DNA from 2 places in the Marinomonas sp. HM11-D genome. Region 2 is predicted to be linked to the other one. Evidence: predicted binding sites of a transcription regulator. Region 2 holds the regulator's gene; the other holds the start of a gene.
What was found. The regulator LexA, encoded in region 2, represses DNA repair genes until DNA is damaged. The targets are predictions, from matches to a motif close to TACTGTNTANNTANACAGTA.

Region 1: the regulator LexA is predicted to act here: its motif matches at 2,264-2,283, upstream of dinB (DNA polymerase IV).

What each region holds. Positions count from the first base shown of each region.
Region 1 is NZ_JBMMKT010000002.1:165,446-170,027, forward strand. It holds gene ACOSVP_RS03180 (sigma-54-dependent transcriptional regulator) at 1-1,210, shown strand, start outside; tRNA gene ACOSVP_RS03185 (tRNA-Asp) at 1,680-1,756, shown strand; tRNA gene ACOSVP_RS03190 (tRNA-Val) at 1,817-1,892, shown strand; tRNA gene ACOSVP_RS03195 (tRNA-Asp) at 1,927-2,003, shown strand; tRNA gene ACOSVP_RS03200 (tRNA-Val) at 2,063-2,138, shown strand; gene dinB (DNA polymerase IV) at 2,291-3,370, shown strand; gene ACOSVP_RS03210 (cytochrome d ubiquinol oxidase subunit II) at 3,494-4,528, shown strand; gene ACOSVP_RS03215 (aminotransferase-like domain-containing protein) at 4,542-4,582, opposite strand, start outside.
Region 2 is NZ_JBMMKT010000004.1:39,328-43,909, forward strand. It holds gene dinG (ATP-dependent DNA helicase DinG) at 1-1,779, opposite strand, end outside; gene lexA (transcriptional repressor LexA) at 1,850-2,476, shown strand; gene ACOSVP_RS06985 (hypothetical protein) at 2,562-2,831, opposite strand; gene ACOSVP_RS06990 (DUF6586 family protein) at 2,834-3,304, opposite strand; gene topA (type I DNA topoisomerase) at 3,301-4,582, opposite strand, start outside.

The DNA of each region.
Region 1 (4,582 bases), on a different contig from region 2:
GCCACCGTTTTTTGACCCGCAGAAAACTCTATTGGCCATGCCGCAGTTTGAAGGCTGCCCAGTGATAATTATTACTGGCCACGCTGAGCGTGAGCTGTCCTTGCAAGCCATTGCCCAAGGGGCTTGGGATTTTATCGCTAAGCCAGTTGATCCGGATATGCTGGCGGTAGTGGTGCGCCGAGCATTGGCGAAAACGCACTTGGAGCGTGAAGTGGCACGCTTACAAGGCAGCGCCACAAAAGCTGGTGCCGATACCTATATCGGCATTTCTGCGAGTACTCAGCGTATTCGAGCTCTAATCGAGCGTATCGCGCCGACGGATGTGCGAGTGTTGGTGACAGGGCCTTCTGGTACGGGCAAAGAAGTGGTTTCTCGAGCAATCCACGATTTAAGTGCTCGCGCGAAAGGGCCGTTTATTTCAGTGCATTGTGGTGCCATTCCTGCAGAGTTATTAGAAAGCGAGCTATTTGGTCATGTTAAAGGGGCGTTTACTGGGGCAGACAAAGATAAGCAGGGCTTACTGAAGCTTGCGGATGGCGGTACTTTGTTTCTCGATGAAATCGGTGAAATGCCGGTTCCAATGCAAATCAAGCTGCTGCGTGTGCTACAAGAAGGCAGTTATTACCCAGTCGGTGGACGCAGCTTAGAGCAAATCGATGTGCGTATTGTGTCAGCCACCAATGCTGATTTGGCTGAGCGTGTTGAGCAGGGCTCGTTTCGTGAAGATTTATATTATCGAATCAAGGGCGTGAGCATTGAAACGCAGGCCTTGGATACGCGACCAGAGGACATTCCGACCTTATTACAAAACTTTTTAAGTGCGCTCGAGGTCAAGCAGGGTAAGCGCTTTTATCTTTCCAACGATGCTCTGCAATGGTTTCGACAACGCCAGTGGCCGGGTAATGTGCGTGAGTTGAAAAATACTTTAGAAAGTGTCGCCGCCATCAGTATGGGCGGCCAGATTACCTTGGCTGATATTCAGCTGCTAAATTACGCCATTGAGTCTCAGTGCATATTGTCTGCGGTAACAAATATTACTTCTGCTGAAGTCAGCCTGGAACGTAGCTTAGAAGAGCAAGTGCAAGAATTGGAAATCTCGCTGATTCAAGCGGCGCTTGAGAAAACGGAGTATAACAAAACTCAAGCTTCGAAGCTTCTCGGCTTGTCGCGCCAAGGGCTCATTAAGAAAATTGAGCGCTACCAAATTTAAATATAAGGCTATCGGTTTTCAACACTTTACAACCTTAGTTGTATAGGATGATTTGATAAAAGTTGTGTAGCCTTTTTAGCTAATGAGCCTCTCGTGTTTAGTACTATTTTTAAAAAATATCAGACAACACTAGACAAAAAGAATCAATGCTGTATTATCTGCGCCCGTTGTAGAGCGAAGCTCATTAGTAAGTAGCATTTCTGTTGATTTAATAGATTTGTGTTGTGACCACTTTTTTTAGAAAATTGGACATATTGCTAAAGAAGTCTTTCTTGTAGAGCTGAAATAAACCAATAATTTTTTTTATAAGTTATTGATTTTAGTGTTTATTAAGTTAGAATGCTCTGCAAGGTTAGTTGAGGTAAGTTAAAGTTCTTTTGATATTTAGCCCTTACAAGGCGAATGTCGGGAGTTCGAACCTCTCCACGCCCACCACTTTATAAGCCGTGGTAAAACAACTTATGACAACGGAGTGGTAGTTCAGTTGGTTAGAATACCTGCCTGTCACGCAGGGGGTCGCGGGTTCGAGTCCCGTCCATTCCGCCACTTACTTCTAAAGTAAGTTGGTCAAGAACCATCTTTTCCCAAAGATGTAAAACTATGAGCGGGCGTGTAGCTCAGTTGGGAGAGCGTCGCCCTTACAAGGCGAATGTCGGGAGTTCGAACCTCTCCACGCCCACCACTTTATAAGCCGTGGTAAAACAACTTATGACATTGGAGTGGTAGTTCAGTTGGTTAGAATACCTGCCTGTCACGCAGGGGGTCGCGGGTTCGAGTCCCGTCCATTCCGCCACTTACTTCTAAAGTAAGTTGGTCAAGAACCATCTTTCCCAAAGATGTAAAACTATGAGCGGGCGTGTAGCTCAGTTGGGAGAGCGTCGCCCTTACAAGGCGAATGTCGGGAGTTCGAACCTCTCCACGCCCACCATACTTCCTCAAGCAATACCCATCAGATCATTTTCTTAGTAAGTCCCTTTCGTGTTCCTCTTTTAATTAAAAGATTAATTTTCGTTCTTACTTTATCTAGACAAACCTAAGTTACCCCTGTATTAATACTGTTTATTTAAACAGTGCTTTGTTATGCCGCTTTCTAGTCCGCCACCAAAGAAAATCATTCATATCGATATGGACGCCTTTTTCGCGTCGGTTGAAATGCGTGATTATCCAGAATATCGCAACATTCCACTGGCGGTGGGCGGTAGTGAAAAGCAGCGTGGTGTGATCAGTACCTGTAATTACGAAGCTCGTAAGTACGGAGTGCGATCGGCCATGTCGACAGCGCTGGCAAAGAAGCTTTGCCCACAGCTGACTGTGGTACCGGGCAGAATGCATGTCTACCGTGAAGTGTCTCAGAAGGTGCGTGAGATCTTTGCTCGTTATACTGAGCTGATTGAGCCGCTGTCGTTGGACGAAGCCTATTTGGATGTGACCGCATGCCAGCAATTACATGGCTCAGCCACGCTAATCGCCGAGGCGATCCGCCATGAGATTCGTACCGAGTTAAACCTGACTGCCTCAGCGGGCATTGCCCCGATTAAATTCCTTGCCAAAATCGCTTCAGACCTCAATAAGCCGGACGGCCAATTTGTTATCACGCCAGATGAAATGCAGAGCGTGATCGACTCGCTACCGTTAGAGAAAATCCCCGGTGTTGGTCAAGTGAGTTTGCAGAAGCTACATAAGGCCGGTTTCTATGTCTGTTCAGACATTCGTAGCAGTGACTACTTAAAACTTGTCAGACAATTTGGGCGACTAGGGGAGTCACTTTGGAATCGCAGTCACGGCATTGATCCGCGGGAAGTCACCCCCCATCGACAGCGTAAGTCGGTTGGCGTGGAGCGCACTTTTGCCAGCAATATCTCAAGCTTTGAGGAATGTTGGCAGGTCATTGAAAACAAGCTTTTCCCCGAGCTTTATTTGCGCTTAGGTAAAGCCTCACCCACTAAAGCCATTGCCAAGCAGGGCATTAAGGTTAAGTTCGCAGACTTTCAGTTAACCACCATTGAACATGTGCACGGTGCTTTAGACTTAGCGTATTTCCGTGATTTATTGCAGGAAGTCTTAACCCGACAAAATGGCCGTGAAATAAGGCTGCTTGGATTGCATGTCATGTTGAAGCCAGAAGAAAATGCCAAACAATTGCTGCTGGATTTCTCCTAGCATAAGAGGCATTTAGCTCAGTTAAATCTGTCCCTATCTATTTTCTAAAAATGTGTGCCTGTCCTAGTTTTGACTTCGCTCCTAGTATGGTCAGGTCATGTTGAGTCGAGATGGGGAAATATCATGGGTTTGGATCTGGTAACGATTTGGACGCTAGTGCTGGCGTTTGGATTGATGGTGTATGTCTTGCTGGATGGTGTGTATTTAGGCGTTGGGGCGCTCCTGTTAGGAGTACGACAACCAACAGATAAAGTCGCGCTGATGCAGTCCTTAGCACCCGTTTGCGGGGCAAATCTGGTTTGGTTACTGCTATGTGGTCTTGCGCTAATGGTGACTTTCCCCACTGCCTATTCAGTGATGATGGAGGCGTTTAATGTGCCTTTGTTGCTGATGCTAGCGGGTCTAGTACTGCGCGGCATGGGGTTTAAATATCAACTGAGCGCTGCTCAGAATCATCAAGCCACGGGGCGGCTCTTATTCAGTATGGGGTCGCTGCTAGCGGCCTTTTGCCAAGGTGCAATGGTCGGAGCCATACTGCAAGGGGTGACGGTTGATAATCATGAATATGTTGGTCAGGCATGGGAATGGCTCAGCTGGTTTGGTGTCTTGACCGGCGTAAGTCTAGTGCTTGCCTACGCATTATTGGGCGCCACTTGGTTGTTGATTACCATCAAGGAGCCAATGCTGTATCAGACCATGCGTCGTTATTCCCATCATTTATTGGTCTGGCTCGGTTATGCTGTTACCTGCTTGCAGCTTATTGTGCCGTTTTTAACTGAGGCTTTGAGAGAGCGTTGGCTCGGACTGCCAAATTTCTTCTACATGGGCTTTGTGCCAATGTTAGGTTTGATGGCATTCGTGTGGGCTTACTACGTGATTCGCTTTTCCACTTGGAAAGTATGGCCGATTTCGATTGTGTTGATTTTCTTAGGCACCATTTACTTCACCCTAATTACCTGCCTTTGGCCGGCGATCCTGCCTACCCAGGTGACGGTTCATAACGCTGCCGCAGAACACGCGAGCTTATCGCTGGCATTATGGGCAACAGTCATTGTGGTAGCAGCGATGTTTGCTTATCTATACCGAGCCTATTCAGCGTTTTATCGAGTGAGCGTCAAACGCATGGCGCTGGTTTCTCAAAGCGCCGCTTCACTTTAGTGCTGAGGCTTGTTTAAGTGTTTAAGAGTGTTTTAAACAGTTGATGGAGTGCCG
Region 2 (4,582 bases):
GGCGTCTTTGTGACTATCTAGGATAATGCGTTTGGACTGTTCACCCTGCATCAGCAAGATATCTTTCAGATCGTCTTTGATTCCTGCCGCGACTTCCTCCATCTGACGACGAGAAGAAAACAGCACCAAGGAGCCAAGCTTAGTATCGACCTTATCATTAAGGTATTTGATCAACTCTTTGGTGTGTGCGTCTGCATGATTCGGCTCAGATTCCATGTCTGGCACTACCAGCGTCCCCTTATTGGCAAAATCAAACGGACTGATCACGCGCAGATATTCACTTTCGCGCGGCACACCAGAGCGCATATTAAAGCGATGAAACTCGTTTAACGCCGTCAGCGTGGCGGAAGTCACCACTGCACCAAAGCATTTGTCCCACAGCTGCATACGCAAGGTATGAGCTGCAAGGATCGGCGAACCACCAAGCTCGATATCTTGATCCATCCCTTGACCCACCACCACGAGCCAGCGGGCATTTGGCGGATAGTTTTGATCATCTTGGGTCGAATACAATTTCCAAAGTTCGGTACAGGCCTCTAGGCGCCCTAAAATCACCCCAAGAATTGGCAACCAGTTCTCAGCAGTGTCTTCCTTGATCCCCATGCCTTCATTTTGCTTAACCTTTTTACATTCATCCTGAATGTTTTCAATCTGATTAAACAGCTTCTGATAAGACATGGCCAAGCTGTAAGCCAGTTGGCGCAGTTCATCAGGAATCACACCAAACTCAAAACGGTGCTGACGCGTTTCTTGATCCAATCCTAGATTCTGGATAAAGGGCGCTAAACCTTGCTGCACATACTGGATAAAATTAACCGTACTCTGAATTTGCTGCGGGATTTTCAGTAAGATTTGCCCTGTTGTACTGATTTCTTCCGTTAACTCTTGGCGCAAATTGATAAGATTTTTGTCGAGTTGTTTTAACCAGCTAATACTCTGCTGCAAACGCACTTCGTGGCGGAAATGGCCAATGGCTTTATCCGGCAGGTGATGGCCTTCGTCGAACACATAGATAGTTTCTTTCGGATCAGACAAGATGGCACCGCCACCAAGAGACAAATCCGCCAACACCAAATCATGGTTGGCCACAATCACATCGGCGGTCTCAAGCTCGGCACGAGCCTTAAAGAATGGGCAGGCAGAAAAGTTCGCGCAATTGCGGTTGGTGCATTGCTGATGATCGGTAGTCAGTCGACGCCAGTCTTGCTCACGAACAATCCCTTCCCAGTTGTCTTTATCTCCATCCCATTTGCCGGCGCGAATGGCATCGTCCATTTCTTGATACAGAACGGTGTTTACATCATCGGCCGCCAAATGTTGCTCAAACAATCCTGCAAACATATCTTCGGTAGCTTGCTCTTCCGCACTTAAAAAACTCTCAAGATTATTAAGACACATGTAGCGACCACGACCTTTGGCTAAGGTGTAGCGAAAACTGTAGTCGGTATGTTCTAACAAACTTGGCAATTCTTTATGAAGAATCTGCTCCTGGAGGGCAACGGTAGCAGTAGAGATGACCAGCTTAAGACCCTTGTCTTTGGCAATTGGGATCGCTGATAAACAATAAGACAGGGTTTTACCGGTACCCGTGCCCGCCTCCACTACAGCGACATGCTTCTCACCGAGACGCTCACCTTCCGTTCCTTGCTTAATATTGCCAAGGGTTCTAGCGATGGTGGCGATCATATGACGCTGACCAACACGTGCCTTATGCCCTTTCGCATCAAGATATGCACGGTAGGCCGTTTGAATTTTTTCTTTAATCGAGTCTGAAAGCATGGATTTTAGTTGAGCAATTAATTATTAGCTGTATATAATAACAGTAACTGTATAAACAAACAGATGCCATATGATTAAATTAACAAAAAGACAGTCCGATGTACTCGAGACAATACGCGAATTCATCAACGAAACTGGTTTCCCACCGACTCGTGCTGAGATCGCTGCGCGCTTAGGTTTCCGTTCACCTAATGCGGCCGAAGAACACCTTAAGGCACTGTGCAAAAAAGGCGCGATCGAAATGCTTTCTGGCGCTTCCCGAGGCATCCGCCTAGTGGATCAAGAGCCAGCTAGCAGTGCCAATGACGAAGACGGCACCTTGCCTATTATCGGTCGTGTCGCTGCGGGCTACCCTATTCTCGCTCAGGAAAACATCGACTCACGCATCAGCATTGCAGCCGAGATGTTTTCACCAAAAGCAGATTACCTGTTATCGGTAAACGGCATGAGCATGAAAAATGCAGGCATCCTAGACGGTGATCTACTGGCCGTCCACAAAACCCATACGGTACGCAATGGTCAAATCGTTGTCGCCCGTATTGGCGATGAGGTGACCGTTAAGCGCTTTGAGCAAAAAGGCCGCGAAGTGCGCTTGATCCCAGAGAACGAAGAGTTTTCCGACATCATTGTTGACCTAGAAAGCGAAGACTTCGCCATTGAAGGCCTGTCCGTCGGTGTCATCCGTCGTGGTATTTAAGCCACATCAGAAATAAACAAGGCATGGCTTGATAGTATCAAGCCATGCCTTTTTTGTATCTATCCTAGGCGGTTAAAGCAAAACCCTAGTGCAAAATACGCGGCATAAAATCTTCATCGGGCGCATCCGCTTCACCCATACCATCGAAGTCGCCAAAATCTTCCGAGTACACAAAATCGATGCCCGCATGGAACATGCACTTGGCTAATTCAAAGTAACGATCTTTTAGAAAATCTTTGGTATCGTCAGAGATAGTCAGCGTTGCGATAGGCGTTTTATCATCGTCTTCACCCGCTGGACGAAGAACGATTTCACCATTTTCGAGTTCTACTATTTCTAAGTAAGTATCTTTCATTATCAATATTCTGCTGCGTCTTCACGAAAGCGTAAGACTAGCTCAGTCAGTGAGCTTAAAATGAATTTTGTGGAAGCACCAGCATCGGTTCCACGACCGATCAATTCAACGTCTGCTGCGTAGGCATTGTTGCCAACTTGACACTCTAACGCTGCGTTAAATGCGGTGAACAATTGAGCCAACCAAGACTGGCTATTATTCTTAAGTTGCGCCAATTCTACCAGAACCGGCACGCTAATGCCTTTATCATGGCAAGATTTAATCAGTGACTCAATCTCTAGCTGACCTTGCAAACTGTATGAGGTTCTCACTTCCTGTAGCAAGCCATTCAGACCACTGCGCAGTTGAAACAAGGCAGATGACTCAAAACTCTGAGTCATCCAGTCACTTTCTGCATCCTGGCTTTGAATCAATAAACGACGAGCAGCATCTAAACGCTGGTTAGTAACACTCGCTAAGCTGGAACCGCTCATTTCTTCTTACCGTGTTCGATTTTCCACTTACCACCTTCGTAGAAGGCCTTCCAACCCGTAGGCTTACCATCCACTTCAGTCATAATGTACTGCTCTTTAGTCTTACGACTATAACGGATAACCGTTGGATTCCCCTCTTCATCCTGCACTGGCGCTGTATCAAAGTAGTGGTATTTAGGATCAATCTGATCCATATACGGCTTCAACTCTTTAACCAACGGTGGACGCGTCTCACGTTTACGTGGGAATTGACTAGCCGCTAAGAACAGACCCGTGGCACCATCGCGCAATACGTAATGGTCTTCTACCTTTTGACAAGCCAAGTCCGGCATTGACACTGGATCCATCTTCGGCGGAGCCACTTCACCATTCTTCAGAAGCTTACGAGTGTTCTTACACTCTTCGTTAGTACAACCAAAGTACTTGCCAAATCGACCCGTTTTCAGCTGCATTTCAGAGCTACATTTATCACATTCAATGACTGGGCCATCGTAGCCTTTTAGTTTGAATGCACCCTGCTCCACTTCGTAGCCAGGGCATGAAGGATTGTTACCACACACATGTAGCTTACGATGCTCATCGACCAGGTAACTATCCATCGCCGAACCACAAATGTCACAACGATGCTTATTAATCAGCGCTTTAGATTCGCCTTCTTCATCGTCTACAGCAACCGCTTCATCACCGCTCACTAGGTTAATAGTGGCTTTACAACGCTCTTTGGGCGGTAATGCATAACCTGAACAAGACAAGAACACACCCGTACTCGCGGTACGAATCTGCATAGGACGACCACAGGTTGGGCATGGAATATCCGTTGGCGTTGGCTCATTTGGAGCCATACCGCCTTCTTCGGCTTCCGCTTGGTTCAGCGTTTGACTGAAATCTTCGTAGAAGCTGTTAAGAACCTTAATCCAGTCCTTTTCACCCTCAGCGATATCATCCAGCTTTTCTTCCATTTGTGCGGTAAAGCTGTAGTTCATCAGATCATCGAAACTTGCCACAAGACGATCGGTGACAATGTCCCCCATCTTCTCCGCATAGAAACGGCGGTTTTCAACCCGCACATAACCACGATCTTGAATGGTGGAAATAATCGACGCGTAAGTCGATGGACGACCAATGCCACGTTTCTCAAGCTCTTTAACTAAGCTTGCTTCACTGTAACGGGCAGCTGGCTTGGTAAAGTGTTGCTCAGGATCTAGATTAATCAGCGTTAGCTGCTCACCCTGCTGTACATCTGGCAGGATAGTGTCTTCCGCTTTTTTACCCACTGGT